3 regions of the Shinella sp. 20P9.1.1 genome follow, and region 2 is predicted to be linked to each of the others. Evidence: predicted binding sites of a transcription regulator. Region 2 holds the regulator's gene; each other region holds the start of a gene.
What was found. The regulator PhoB, encoded in region 2, activates phosphate uptake and scavenging genes when phosphate is short. The targets are predictions, from matches to a motif close to TGTCATNNANCTGTCAT.

Region 1 (4,280 bases), on a different contig from region 2:
GAAGATCGGCACCAATGCCGCGCTCTTCAAGCGCATCGATGCGCTGTGGGAGGGGCGTGCGGGCCTCAACCTTTCGCTGGAGCAGGTGCGCGTGCTGGAGCGGCACTGGAAGGGGTTTGTCAAATCGGGCGCCAAGCTTGCAAAGCCCGCACAGGATCGCCTCTCGGCGATCAATGAGACGCTGGCCGGTCTCGGCGCGAAATTCGGGCAGAACGTGCTGGCCGACGAGAAGAGCTGGGCGCTCTTCCTCGACGAGGGCGAGGCGCTGGACGGCCTGCCGGATTATCTGAAGGACGCCATGGCGTCGGCGGCGCGGGACCGCGGGCAGGACGGGCGCTATGCCGTCACCCTGTCGCGTTCGATCATCGAGCCCTTCCTTGCCTCCTCCGCCCGCCGGGACCTGCGCGAGCAGGCGTTCCGCGCCTGGGTGGCGCGCGGCGAGAATGACGGCGAGACGGACAATCGCGGCATCGTGAAGGACACGCTTGCGCTCCGCTTGGAAAAGGCCGGGCTGCTCGGCTACGCGAATTTTGCCGCGCTGAAGCTCGACAACACCATGGCGAAGACGCCGGACGCGGTGAACGGCCTCTTGATGCAGGTCTGGGAAAAGGCCGTGGCGCGGGCGCGCGAGGAGGAGGCGGAGCTTGCCACGCTCATCGCGGACGAGGGCCGCAACCACGAGGTCATGCCCTGGGACTGGCGCTACTACGCCGAAAAGCTGCGCGCCAAGAAGTTCAATTTCTCCGAAGCGGAACTGAAGCCCTATCTCCAGCTCGAAAAGATCATCGACGCCTGCTTCGACGTTGCCGAGCGGCTGTTCGGCATCCGCGCCATCGAGAAGAAGGACGTGCCGGTCTATCACCCCGATGTGCGGGTCTTCGAAATCCGCGATCGCGAGGACAGACTGGTCGCTATGTTCCTCGGCGATTATTTTGCGCGCTCTTCCAAACGCTCCGGCGCCTGGATGAGCTCCTACCAGAGCCAGCATCGCCTGCCGCTGCCGAACGGTTCGGTCGGTGAGATCCCGATCATCTACAATGTCTGCAATTTCGCAAAACCCGCCGAGGGCAAGCCGGCGCTGCTGTCGCTCGATGATGCGCGCACGCTGTTCCACGAGTTCGGCCATGCGCTGCACGGCATGCTCTCGGACGTCACCTATCCCTCGGTCTCCGGCACGGGCGTGTCGCGCGACTTCGTCGAACTGCCCTCGCAGCTCTATGAGCACTGGCTGACGGTGCCGGAAATCCTGACGCGTTACGCTGTGCACTACCAGACCGGCGAGGCGATGCCGCAGGCGCTGCTCGACAAGGTTCTCGCCGCCCGCACCTTCAATTCCGGCTTCGCGACGGTGGAATTCACCTCCTCGGCGCTGGTCGACATGGCGTTCCACACGCGGGGGCCTGTCGAGGACCCGATGGCGGTGCAGGCGGAGGTTCTGGAAAAGATCGGCCTGCCGAAGTCCATCGTCATGCGCCACGCGACGCCGCACTTCCAGCATGTCTTTTCGGGCGACGGCTACTCGGCCGGCTACTATTCCTACATGTGGTCGGAAGTGCTCGACGCGGATGCCTTCTCCGCCTTCACGGAAACGGGCGACGCCTTCAACCCCGCCATGGCGGCGCGGCTGAAGACCTATATCTACGCCGTCGGCGGCTCGGTGGACCCGGAGGACGCCTACAAGGCCTTCCGCGGCAAGCTGCCGACGCCGGAGGCCATGCTGGAGAAGAAGGGGCTGGCGGCCTGAACGGTCTGTCAGAAAGGCGCCTGAGGTCGGTGTTTCCTGTAGGGGCTCCACCTCTCCTCCGTCATGGTCGGGCTTGACCCGACCATCCATGCTCCGGGTGCGGCGGTGGATCCTCGGGTCGAGCCCGAGGATGACGTCAGTTGGGCTGCGCGGGTGGTGGCTAAAGCAGAAATACAGTCGGAGACGGCGCTGGCTTCGTCCGCCCCCGTCATTCTCCCGTCACCAAAGCTTGGGTGAACCGTCATCCTGCCGTTACCGGACTGACATGTCTCGGCCCGATGGTCTGCCCGTCGATTCGCGGGCTTGGCCGGAGGTGGCATGGCGATTGTTCCCGAGACGCTGACACGGCGCTCGTTTCTCTTGACCGCAGGGGCCGGTGTGCTGGCGACGTCTTCGGCGCTGGCGGTGCCCTATTATGCGCGGCGTCACGGCAGCCCGGTCTTTTCGCACGGCGTGCAATCCGGCGATGTCGATTGTTCCTCCGGCATGGTCTGGGCGCGCACGGACCGGCCGGCGGAGGTGACGCTCGAATATTCGACCACCGACAGTTTTCTCGACGTGACGCGCCTGCCGCTTCAAAAGGCGATGGGCACCTCCGACAATGCCGTTAAGGCGATGCTGGAAGGGCTCCTGCCGGACCAGGACATCTTCTATCGCTTTACCGCAAACGATCCCTATTCCAGCCACCTCGTCTCCGAGCCCGTCGTCGGCCGTTTCCGCACCGCGCCGATGCGCAAGCGCTCGGTGCGTTTCGTCTGGTCGGGCGATACGGCAGGCCAGGGCTGGGGCATCGACGATGTCGGCATGAAGACCTATTCGACCATGCTGCGCCACGAGCCGGATTTCTTCATCCATTCGGGCGACACGGTCTATGCCGACGGCCCGATCCCCGATGAAATCCCGCTGCGTGACGGCGGCATCTGGAAGAACCGTATCGTCACCGACGAGAAGCGCAACGTGGCGCGCACGCTCGAAGAATTTCGCGGCCAGTGGAAATACAATCTGCTCGACGAGCACCTGCTGTCCTTCAACAGCCAGTGCCCGACCTTCTTTCAGTGGGACGACCACGAGGTTTTGAACAACTGGTCGGAATCGAGCGACCTGACCGGCGACCGGCGCTATCCGGAAAAGGATATCGGCATCTACGAGCAGCGCGCCCGGCGCGCCTTCCACGAGATGACGCCGATCCGCTACTTTCCCACCGAACCCGGCCGCATTTTTCGCAAGGTCGGCTACGGGCCGCTGCTCGATGTGTTCTTCGTGGACCTGCGTTCCTATCGCAGCCCCAACAAGGGCGGCACGGAGAACGGCCTGTTCGGCTGGCGGCAGGCGGATTGGCTGCGCCGAGAGCTTGCCGCCTCTGAGGCGGTCTGGAAGGTCATCGCCTGCGACATGCCGCTCGGCCTCGTCATCTGGGACGATTATGCCAACAGCCTGGGTTACGAGGGCGTGGCCGATGGGTTGAACGGCCCGCCGGCGGCGCGCGAGCGGGAGATTGCCGATCTCCTTTCCTTCATGCGCGACAATGCCATTCACAATGTCGTCTGGCTGACGGCGGATGTGCACTACACGGCCGCGCACCACTACGACCCGTCGCGGGCGAAATTCCAGGAGTTCAATCCGTTCTGGGAATTCGTCTCCGGACCGCTGCATTCCGGCACCTATGGGCCGAAGCCGCTCGACATGACCTTCGGGCCGGAGGTGCGCTTCATCAAGGCGTCCTCGGGCGGCATCGACAGCAACCTGCCGCCCTCGGCCGGCCTGCAATTCTTCGGTCTCGTCGATATCAACGGGTCGAGCGAGGAGATGACGGTGCGGCTGATGGACCGGGAGGATCAGGAGCTTTGGCGCGTCGTGCTGCCGCCCGTGCGTTCATCATGATGCGAAGCCCTGCGCCATCGGAGCAACAGAGTTGCGGTCCGCCCCTTTCGCATTTGCGGAAAAACATGTAAGAGCCCGGCCATTGAAGACGGCGCCCTTATACCCTGCGCGCCCCGAACCTCAGAGATTAAACCATGTCTATCCGCAATATCGCGATTATCGCGCACGTCGACCATGGCAAGACCACGCTCGTTGACGAGCTTCTCAAGCAGTCCGGCTCCTTCCGTGAAAACCAGCGCGTCGCCGAACGCGTGATGGATAGTAACGACCTCGAAAAGGAACGTGGCATCACCATTCTCGCCAAGGCGACCTCGGTGGAATGGAAGGGCGTTCGCATCAACATCGTCGACACCCCCGGCCACGCCGACTTTGGCGGTGAAGTCGAGCGCATCCTGTCGATGGTGGACGGCGCCATCGTTCTCGTCGACTCGTCGGAAGGCCCGATGCCGCAGACCAAGTTCGTGGTCGGCAAGGCGCTGAAGGTCGGTCTGAAGCCGATCGTCGCGATCAACAAGATCGACCGTCCGGACGGCCGCCACGAGGAAGTGCTGAACGAGGTCTTCGACCTCTTCGCCAATCTCGACGCCACCGACGAACAGCTGGACTTCCCGATCCTCTACGGTTCGGGCCGTAACGGCTGGATGAACCTCAATCC
Region 2 (4,280 bases):
TCGCCGCTTCGATCTATCTCGAGGAATTCGCCCCGAAGAACCGCTTCACGGATCTGATCGAGGTGAACATCAACAACCTCGCCGCCGTGCCGTCGATCGTTTACGGTCTGCTCGGTCTCGCCGTCTTCGTCAATTTCGCGGGCTTCCCGCGCTCGGCAGCCCTCGTCGGTGGCCTGGTGCTGACGCTGATGACGCTGCCGACGATCATCATCGCGACCCGCGCTGCCCTCAAGGCCGTGCCCCCGTCGATCCGCTCCGCCGCCCTCGGCCTCGGCGCATCCAAGATGCAGACCGTGTTCCACCACGTCCTGCCGCTCGCCATGCCGGGCATCCTGACAGGCACGATCATCGGTTTGGCGCATGCGCTCGGCGAAACCGCACCGCTGCTGCTCATTGGCATGGTCGCCTTCGTCGCCGATATTCCCGGAACGCCGCTGGAACCCTCCACGGCTCTGCCGGTACAGATCTACATGTGGGCGAACGAGGCCGAGCGTGCCTTCGTGGAGCGCACCTCGGGCGCCATCATGGTGCTCCTCATCTTCCTCATCCTCATGAATGTTGGCGCCATCCTGTTGCGCCGCCGTTTCGAACGGCGCTGGTAGAAGGACCGATCCTATGAACATGATGTTAGAAGCAGCAGTCGAGAAAGCGCTGGACAAGAAAATGAACGACATTTCCTACAAGATGATCGGCAAGGACGTTTCGGTCTATTACGGCGACAAGCGCGCCCTCTACGACGTCAATCTCAACGTCCGCGAAAACACCGTGACGGCGCTGATCGGCCCGTCGGGTTGCGGCAAGTCGACCTTCCTGCGCACGCTGAACCGCATGAACGACACGATCGACGGCTGCCGCGTCACCGGCCGCATCACGCTCGATACGGACGATATCTACGACCCGAACATCGACGTCGTCGAACTGCGCGCCCGCGTCGGCATGGTCTTCCAGAAGCCGAACCCGTTCCCGAAGTCGATCTACGAAAACGTCGCCTACGGCCCACGCATCCACGGTCTTGCCAAGTCGAAGGCCGACATGGACGCCATCGTGGAAAAGAGCCTTCAGAAGGCCGGCCTGTGGAACGAGGTGAAGGATCGCCTGCAGGAAGGCGGCACGGGCCTCTCCGGCGGCCAGCAGCAGCGCCTGTGCATCGCACGCGCCGTCGCCGTCAGCCCCGAAGTCATCCTGATGGACGAACCCTGCTCGGCACTCGACCCGATCGCGACGGCCAAGGTCGAGGAGCTCATCCACGAGCTGCGCGCCAACTTCACCATCGTCATCGTGACGCACTCCATGCAGCAGGCGGCCCGCGTCTCGCAGCGCACCGCCATGTTCCACCTCGGCAACCTCGTCGAGGAGAACGACACCGACAAGATGTTCACCAACCCGGATGACCAGCGCACGCAGGACTACATCATGGGCCGCTTCGGCTGACGCTTTCGTCGCTGACGCCCCTGAAACCCGAGCGCATTAAGGACAGAACGATGTCATCGACCCATATTGTTTCGATTTACGACGAAGAACTGAAGTACCTCTCCCGCCGCATCTCCGAAATGGGCGGCACGGCCGAGCAGATGGTGGCGGATTCCGTCCGCGCCCTCGTTTCCACCGACGTGGCGCTGGCCCAGAAGGTCATTTCCGAGGATGTCATCCTCGACAATGCCGAGCGCCAGATCAACGAAAAGGCGATCGTCACCATCGCCAAGCGCCAGCCGATGGCGGCGGACCTGCGCGAAATCATGGGCACGATCCGCATCGCTGCCGAACTGGAGCGCGTCGGCGACCTCGGCAAGAACACCGCAAAGCGCGTGATTGCCGTGCAGAGCTCGGGCATGCCGCGCAAGCTCGCCCGCGGCCTCGAGCATCTCGCCGAACTGGCGTTGATGCAGCTCAAGGAAGTGCTCGACGTCTTCGCCACCCGCTCGGTGGACAAGGCCAAGGCCATCCGCGAGCGCGACGACGAGATCGATGCGATCTACACCTCGCTGTTCCGCGAACTGCTGACCTACATGATGGAAGACCCGCGCAACATCACGCCCTGCACGCATCTTTTGTTCTGCGCCAAGAACATCGAGCGCATCGGCGACCACGCGACCAACATCGCCGAAACCATCTACTACATGGCGACCGGCTCCCAGCCGGAAGGCGAGCGCCCGAAGGACGATACATCGACATCGGTCGTCGCGGCCGACATCGCCGAAGCGTCCGAGTAAGTTTGAGCAGGAACCCTGTCCATGGTGCCCAGAATAGCCGTCGTGGAAGACGAGGAGGCGCTGAGCGTTCTCCTGCGCTACAATCTCGAAGCCGAGGGTTTCGAGGTCGATACGATCCTATCGGGTGACGAGGCGGAAATGCGCTTGCAGGAGCGCATGCCCGACCTCCTCATCCTCGACTGGATGCTGCCGGGCGTTTCCGGCATCGAGCTGTGCCGGCGCCTGCGCCAGCGGCCGGAAACCGAGCGCCTGCCGATCATCATGCTGACGGCGCGCGGCGAGGAGAGCGAGCGAGTGCGTGGTCTGGCCACCGGCGCCGACGATTATGTCGTCAAGCCCTTCTCGACGCCGGAACTGGTGGCGCGCGTGCGCGCCATGCTGCGCCGTGCCAAGCCCGAGGTCGTCTCGACGGTGCTGCGCTGCGGCGATATCGAGCTCGACCGCGAGACCCACCGCGTCCACCGTCGCACCCGCGAGGTTCGCCTCGGCCCGACGGAGTTCCGCCTCCTGGAATTCCTGATGACCTCGCCGAGCCGCGTCTTCTCGCGCTCGCAGCTGCTGGACGGTGTATGGGGCCACGACATCTATGTCGACGAGCGCACCGTCGACGTGCATGTCGGCCGTCTGCGCAAGGCGCTCAACTTCGCCAATATGCAGGACGTCATCCGCACTGTCCGCGGCGCCGGCTATTCGCTGGAAACCTGAGCGATCCGCCATTCCTCCCAAGGACGGAAATGGGCCCTGCGGGGCCTGTTTGCGTTTTGGGGCTGCCATCCATCGCCTCAAACAAAAACGGAGCCTTTCGGCTCCGTTTTCATTTCATATCGATTGCTGTCAGCGCATCCGGCGGCGCTCGGCCGAGGGCTGGTAGGCGAGGCGCTGGTGGTAGGTGCAGTAGGGCGAATTGTCAGGGGATTCGTTGCCGCAGAAATGGAAGTCTTCGTTCAGCGGATCGCCGATCGGCCACTTGCAGGTGCGCTCGGTGAGCTGCGTCAGTTCCAGCTTGCGCGACATCGGCACGACGACATTGTTGCCGTTGGCGGGAACCGGGAGCTGTTCGGCGACGGCCTCGAATTCCGTGTCCATGTCGTCCTTGGCGATCGCTGCCGGACGGGCTGCGGTGCGCGGCGTGACGGCACGGGCCTGGAAGGTCGCGGGGCGGGGGGCCGCCGGCGCCGGGCGCTTCGGGCGGGCGGTGGCCTGCGTTCCGCCGGCCTTGGCGCGGCCCGGCAGGTTCAGCCGGTGCACTTTGCCGATGACGGCATTGCGGCTGACGCCGCCGAGTTGTGCCGCGATCTGGCTCGCGCTCAAACCCTCGGCCCAGAGCTTCTTGAGTCTTTCGACGCGCTCGTCTGTCCAGTTCATGTTTTCGTCTCCGCTCGGCGTTCGATGCGGGAATCCCTCGTCGCGTCCCGGACAGATCCGGAACCTGAACGCCTTCAACTCTTTTGGTGACTAGTTCCGCCGCATGCAGTCTAGTAATTGGTCTTTAACCTAGAGACCGGGGGACTCTGTGACAAGAGTCGCGGGAATCGGCGCGAATCGATTTCGAGGTTTTCCCCAACTTGCTGGTCGGGTGTGACTCGATGGAGACACCTTCCGCGCGTGCCGTGAATCCTCACCTTGCGGGAGGTTCAGCGTCACTCGGGGTGCGATTTTGTTGACATCCCCAGGTGAAATGCCGATAGTGCCGCATGCCGCCGAAAGGCGGCTTTTGATTTTTCTGGAGCCCGGAAAAGTCAAGTGTCAGACGTCTTTTTTCGCATCTCTTTTCGGAGGATACGCGCCATGGCCGATGCCGCGCCGCTCTATGAAACCTATATGCGTGCGCCGCTCCGGTTCACGCGCGGGGAGGGCGTCTGGCTGATCGCCGAAGATGGCGAGCGATATCTCGATTTCGCCGCCGGCGTCGCCGTCAATTCGCTGGGCCATGCGCATCCTCATCTCGTCGCCGCGCTGAAGGATCAGGCCGACAAGGTCTGGCACCTGTCCAACCTCTATGAGGTGCCCGGCCAGGAAAGCCTCGGCCGCCGGCTGACGGACGCGACCTTCGCCGACAAGGTGTTCTTC
Region 3 (4,280 bases), on a different contig from region 2:
AAACGCTGTTGGTGCGGGCGGCGGGGATCGAACCCGCACAGCCAAGGCCGAGAGATTTTAAGTCTCTTGCGTCTACCAGTTTCGCCACGCCCGCATGCGTTGCTTTTCAGGCACTTGCGTTGCCACGTCAAGGTGGTGTCGTGACCACTTCGACGAAAATCGAAAGACCTTACTTGCTCGGCTTCACCAGCGAGATGACGCGCGGCTTGGAGGGGGCGTCGAGCCATTCGATCCAGGTGTCGCGTTCCTCGATCGTGTCGAAGAAGCGCCAGAGCTTGAATTCGTCGTCGGTGGTTTCGAGCATTTCTCCGATGGAGACGAGCTCCATGGGCAGCGTCACCTCGTTGCCGTCATAGCGGATGAAGTAGATGCCTTCGGCGGCGAGGCGGATGACCTGGCCGGTGCCGTAGCTGCCATCGGGATCATCGACGGTGAAGTACATGCCGGTCAGCGTGTCGAAAACTTTGTCGTTCATGGGGTCCAGTGCAAATTCTCGGGAGCGCGTGGTTTCGCAAACTCTGATTTACCGGACTGCACCGGTTCGTCAATCCGCATGCTCGAGCAGCAGACCGGAAATCCGTGTCATTGCCTTGGGGGATTTTCATCCCCCAAGGCGAAAGGTTCAGCCGAAGGCGTTGAACACGAGGAAGAACAGCGCCGAAATCGCCGCGGCCGAGGGCAGCGTGATGATCCAGGCCCAGACGATGTTGCCGGCAAGGCCCCAGCGCACGGCGGAGACGCGGCGGGCCGCCCCCACGCCGATGATGGCGCCGGTGATCGTGTGGGTCGTGGAGACCGGGATGCCGAGCCAGGTGGCGCCGAAGAGCGTCAGCGCGCCGCCGGTCTCCGCGCAAAAACCCTGCATCGGGTTGAGGCGGGTGATCTTCGAGCCCATCGTGTGCACGATACGCCAGCCGCCCATCAGCGTACCGAGCGCCATGGCGGCCTGGCAGGAGATGACGACCCAGAAGGGCACGTAGAATTCGCCGCCGAGATAGCCCTGCGAATAGAGCAGCACAGCGATGATGCCCATCGTCTTCTGCGCATCGTTGCCGCCGTGGCCCAGCGAATAGAGCGATGCGGAGATGAACTGCATGACGCGGAAGGTGCGGTCGACGGCAAACGGCGTCTGGCGCACGAAGAGCCAGGAGACGATGAGCACGAGGACCAGCGCCAGAAAGAAGCCGATCATCGGCGACAGGAATATGGCGCTCGCCGTCTTGATGAGGCCGCTCCAGACCACGGCGCTGAAGCCGGTCTTCGCAAGGCCGGCACCGACGAGACCGCCGATCAGGGCATGCGAGGAGCTCGAGGGTATGCCGAAGATCCAGGTAACGACGTTCCAGATGATCGCGCCCATCAGCGCCGCGAAGATGACCAGCGGGCTGACGATGCCGGGATCGATGATGCCCTTGCCGAGCGTTTCGGCGACATGCAGGCCGAAGAACAGGAAGGCGATGAAGTTGAAGAACGCCGCCCACATCACCGCATATTGCGGGCGCAGGACGCGCGTCGAGACGATCGTGGCGATCGAGTTTGCCGCATCGTGCAGGCCGTTCAGGAAATCGAACAGCAGCGCGATGCCGACAAGCGCGATCAGCAGCGGAAGGGCGAGGGTCGCGTCCATCAGACGTTCTCGATCACGATACCGCTGATTTCGTCCGCCACGTCCTCGAAGCGGTCGACGACCTTTTCGAGTTCGGCATAGATCTCGCTGCCGATGATATAGGCCATCGGGTCGGTTTTGCCGAATTCCTTGAAGAGGGCCTTCACGCCCTGGTCGTGCAGCTCGTCGGAGCGGCCTTCGACGCGGGTGACCTCCTGAGCGATCGCGCTGAGGCGGTCGGCATGCACGCCGACCTTGTCGAGCAACGGGATGGCCTCGGCGATGAGATGCGCGGCCTTGACGACGGTGGCGCCCATTTCCTGCATGCCGGGCTGGAAGCTGGTCTGCTCGTAGAGGCGGATGGTCTTGACCATCTTGTGCATCATGTCGATGGCGTCATCCATCGACTGGATCAGGTCCTTGATGTCGCCGCGGTCGAAGGGCGTGATGAAGCTGCGGCGCACGGCGAGCAGGACCTCGGCCGTGATGGCGTCGGCCTCGTTTTCCAGCGCAACGATGCGGTTGCAGTGTTTTTCCATATCCGGCCCGCCGGCCAGCAGCGCCTGCAGGGCCTCGGCGGCACCGACGACGGTGCGGGAATGCTGCTCGAAGAGATCGAAGAAACGGTCTTCACGCGGCATGAGTTTGCGAAACAGCGAAAGCATGTATGCCCCTTATGTGGCTGGGGTTGTCATGCGGCTGTCATAATTGAGCAAGGACGCGCTGGAAAGCGCTGATTCGCCGCTTGTCACAATTCTCTTGGTGTTCGGTAAACCCTATTGGACGATCTTGAACGGCTGCTCGCTGATGGCGACGGCACCGCTGGCGGCATCGCGGAAGCGGTAGCGCAGCACATAGTCGCCGGCGGGTGGGCCGCTCAGATTCAGCGTCAGCTTGGCGAAGATTTCCTGGTTGCGCACGGTTCCCTTGAAGTCGAAGGAGCCGAAGGCCTTCTGCTCGGCCAGCACCGTGCCCTTGGGATCGAGAAGTTCCAGATCGACGGTAAAGTGCGATTCCAATGCACCATCCTTGCCCGGCCGCCAAGTCAGGCCGACGGGTTCGACATAGGAGATCAAGGCTTCGCCGACCTTGAAGCTCGATTCGGGCCGCGCCGTGAACATGCCGTAACCCTCGGGCGGGGTCGAGACGAAGACGGCCTTGCCGATGGAGAAGGGGAGCGTGGCGGCAAAGGCGCCGTAGGCATCGCGGATCGTGTTGTGCGCGCCGACCGTATCGCCGGCGGCGGCCTGTTCCTCCGCCTTCTTCGCCGCATCGGCAAGCGGGCCGGCAAAGGCGGACGCCGGTATCAGCGCAGCGACAAAGAGCATGCGCAACAGGGACTTCGACACGACCATACACTCAACCTCCAGCCCGATGGCCGCAGGATGCGAAGAAGCGTGACAACAGTCAACTCTTCCAGAAGAGTGGGGTTAATATGACGAGCACCGTGAGGATTTCCAGGCGCCCGAGCAGCATCAGGAAGGAGAGGAGATAGAGCGCCGCATCGTGGAAGCCGGCAAAGGAACCGGCCGGGCCGATCGCCTGCGTGACACCGGGGCCTACATTGGAAAGCGAAGTCGCGGCTGCGGAAAGCGCCGTCAACACGTCATAGCCCATGAGGCTGAGCAGGATTGCGCCGAACGCCGAGAGCGCCACATAGGTGATGAAGAACAGGAAGACGCTGCGCTGGAGATCGGCATCGACCGTCATCGGCCCGTAGCGCACGGCATGGATGCCGTCCGGATAGATCAGGCGGTAGAGGCCCGTGCGGATGAAATTGAAGAGGATGATGAGGCGATAGGCCTTCAGGCCGCCCGCCGTCGAGCCGGAGCAGCCGCCCATGAAGGTGGCGACGAAGGCGAGCGCCACGATGAAATGGCCCCATTGCGTATAGTCGTCGCTGGCAAAGCCTGTCGTCGAGAGGATCGAGGACACGGTGAAAAAGGAATGCGCCAGCGCCTCGTGGAAATCGATGCCGTTCTGCAGGCGCTGGAAGACGCTGGCTGCGATGGCGAAGAGGGCGAGATAGCCGAGGAAGACGCGGATCTGCGGATCGCGCCAGGCATCGATGCGCCCGCGCACGACGAAGAGGATGAGCACCGAAAAGGGCAGGCTCGACAGCGTCATGAAGAAGGTCGCGGCCCAGAGCAAAGGCAGGCTCTTGAAATAGCCGAAGGAGGCGTCGTGGGTGGAAAGCCCGCCCGTCGCGACGGTCGACATGGCATGGTTCAGCGCATCGAAGCGGCTCATGCCGAGCGCGGCATAGACGATGGCGCAGATCAGCGTGATCGCGACATAGATGGCGAGGAAGGCGCGCGTATAGCTCGCGATGCGGGCGAAGGGCTTGTCGGCCGTATCGGAGGATTCGAGCTTGAAGAAGGACATGCCGCCGACGCGAAGGTACGGCATGATGAAGAGACCAAGCGCCAGAATTCCGACACCGCCGAGCCAGTGCAGCAGCGAGCGCCACATCAGGACGCCGGGCGGCGCATGGTCGAGGCCGACGATGACGGTGGAGCCTGTCGTGCTGATCGCCGAGACCGATTCGAAGAAGGCCTGCGAGAAGGTGAGGTCGAGCGACGACAGCCAGAGCGGGATGGCGCCGATGATGCTGCCCGAGAGCCAGAGCATGTTGACGACGAGAAAGCCCATGCGCTTGTTGAAGGGCGGCGGG

Region 1: AC27VQ_RS20845 (alkaline phosphatase D family protein) is a predicted target of PhoB. The motif match lies at 1,951-1,967, and genes of this name have one in related genera.
Region 3: AC27VQ_RS19485 (DUF47 family protein) is a predicted target of PhoB. The motif match lies at 2,296-2,312, and genes of this name have one in related genera.

Annotation. Positions count from the first base shown of each region.
Region 1 is NZ_JBYOLC010000013.1:46,353-50,632, forward strand. Features, by position in the region: gene AC27VQ_RS20840 (M3 family metallopeptidase) at 1-1,744, shown strand, start outside; gene AC27VQ_RS20845 (alkaline phosphatase D family protein) at 2,063-3,625, shown strand; gene typA (translational GTPase TypA) at 3,760-4,280, shown strand, end outside.
Region 2 is NZ_JBYOLC010000002.1:208,376-212,655, forward strand. Features, by position in the region: gene pstA (phosphate ABC transporter permease PstA) at 1-602, shown strand, start outside; gene pstB (phosphate ABC transporter ATP-binding protein PstB) at 616-1,431, shown strand; gene phoU (phosphate signaling complex protein PhoU) at 1,482-2,210, shown strand; gene phoB (phosphate regulon transcriptional regulator PhoB) at 2,232-2,915, shown strand; gene AC27VQ_RS04625 (GcrA family cell cycle regulator) at 3,045-3,575, opposite strand; gene AC27VQ_RS04630 (aspartate aminotransferase family protein) at 3,999-4,280, shown strand, end outside.
Region 3 is NZ_JBYOLC010000011.1:189,459-193,738, reverse strand. Features, by position in the region: tRNA gene AC27VQ_RS19500 (tRNA-Leu) at 10-94, opposite strand; gene AC27VQ_RS19495 (hypothetical protein) at 170-475, opposite strand; gene AC27VQ_RS19490 (inorganic phosphate transporter) at 623-1,627, opposite strand; gene AC27VQ_RS19485 (DUF47 family protein) at 1,627-2,271, opposite strand; gene AC27VQ_RS19480 (hypothetical protein) at 2,383-2,961, opposite strand; gene AC27VQ_RS19475 (TrkH family potassium uptake protein) at 3,014-4,280, opposite strand, start outside.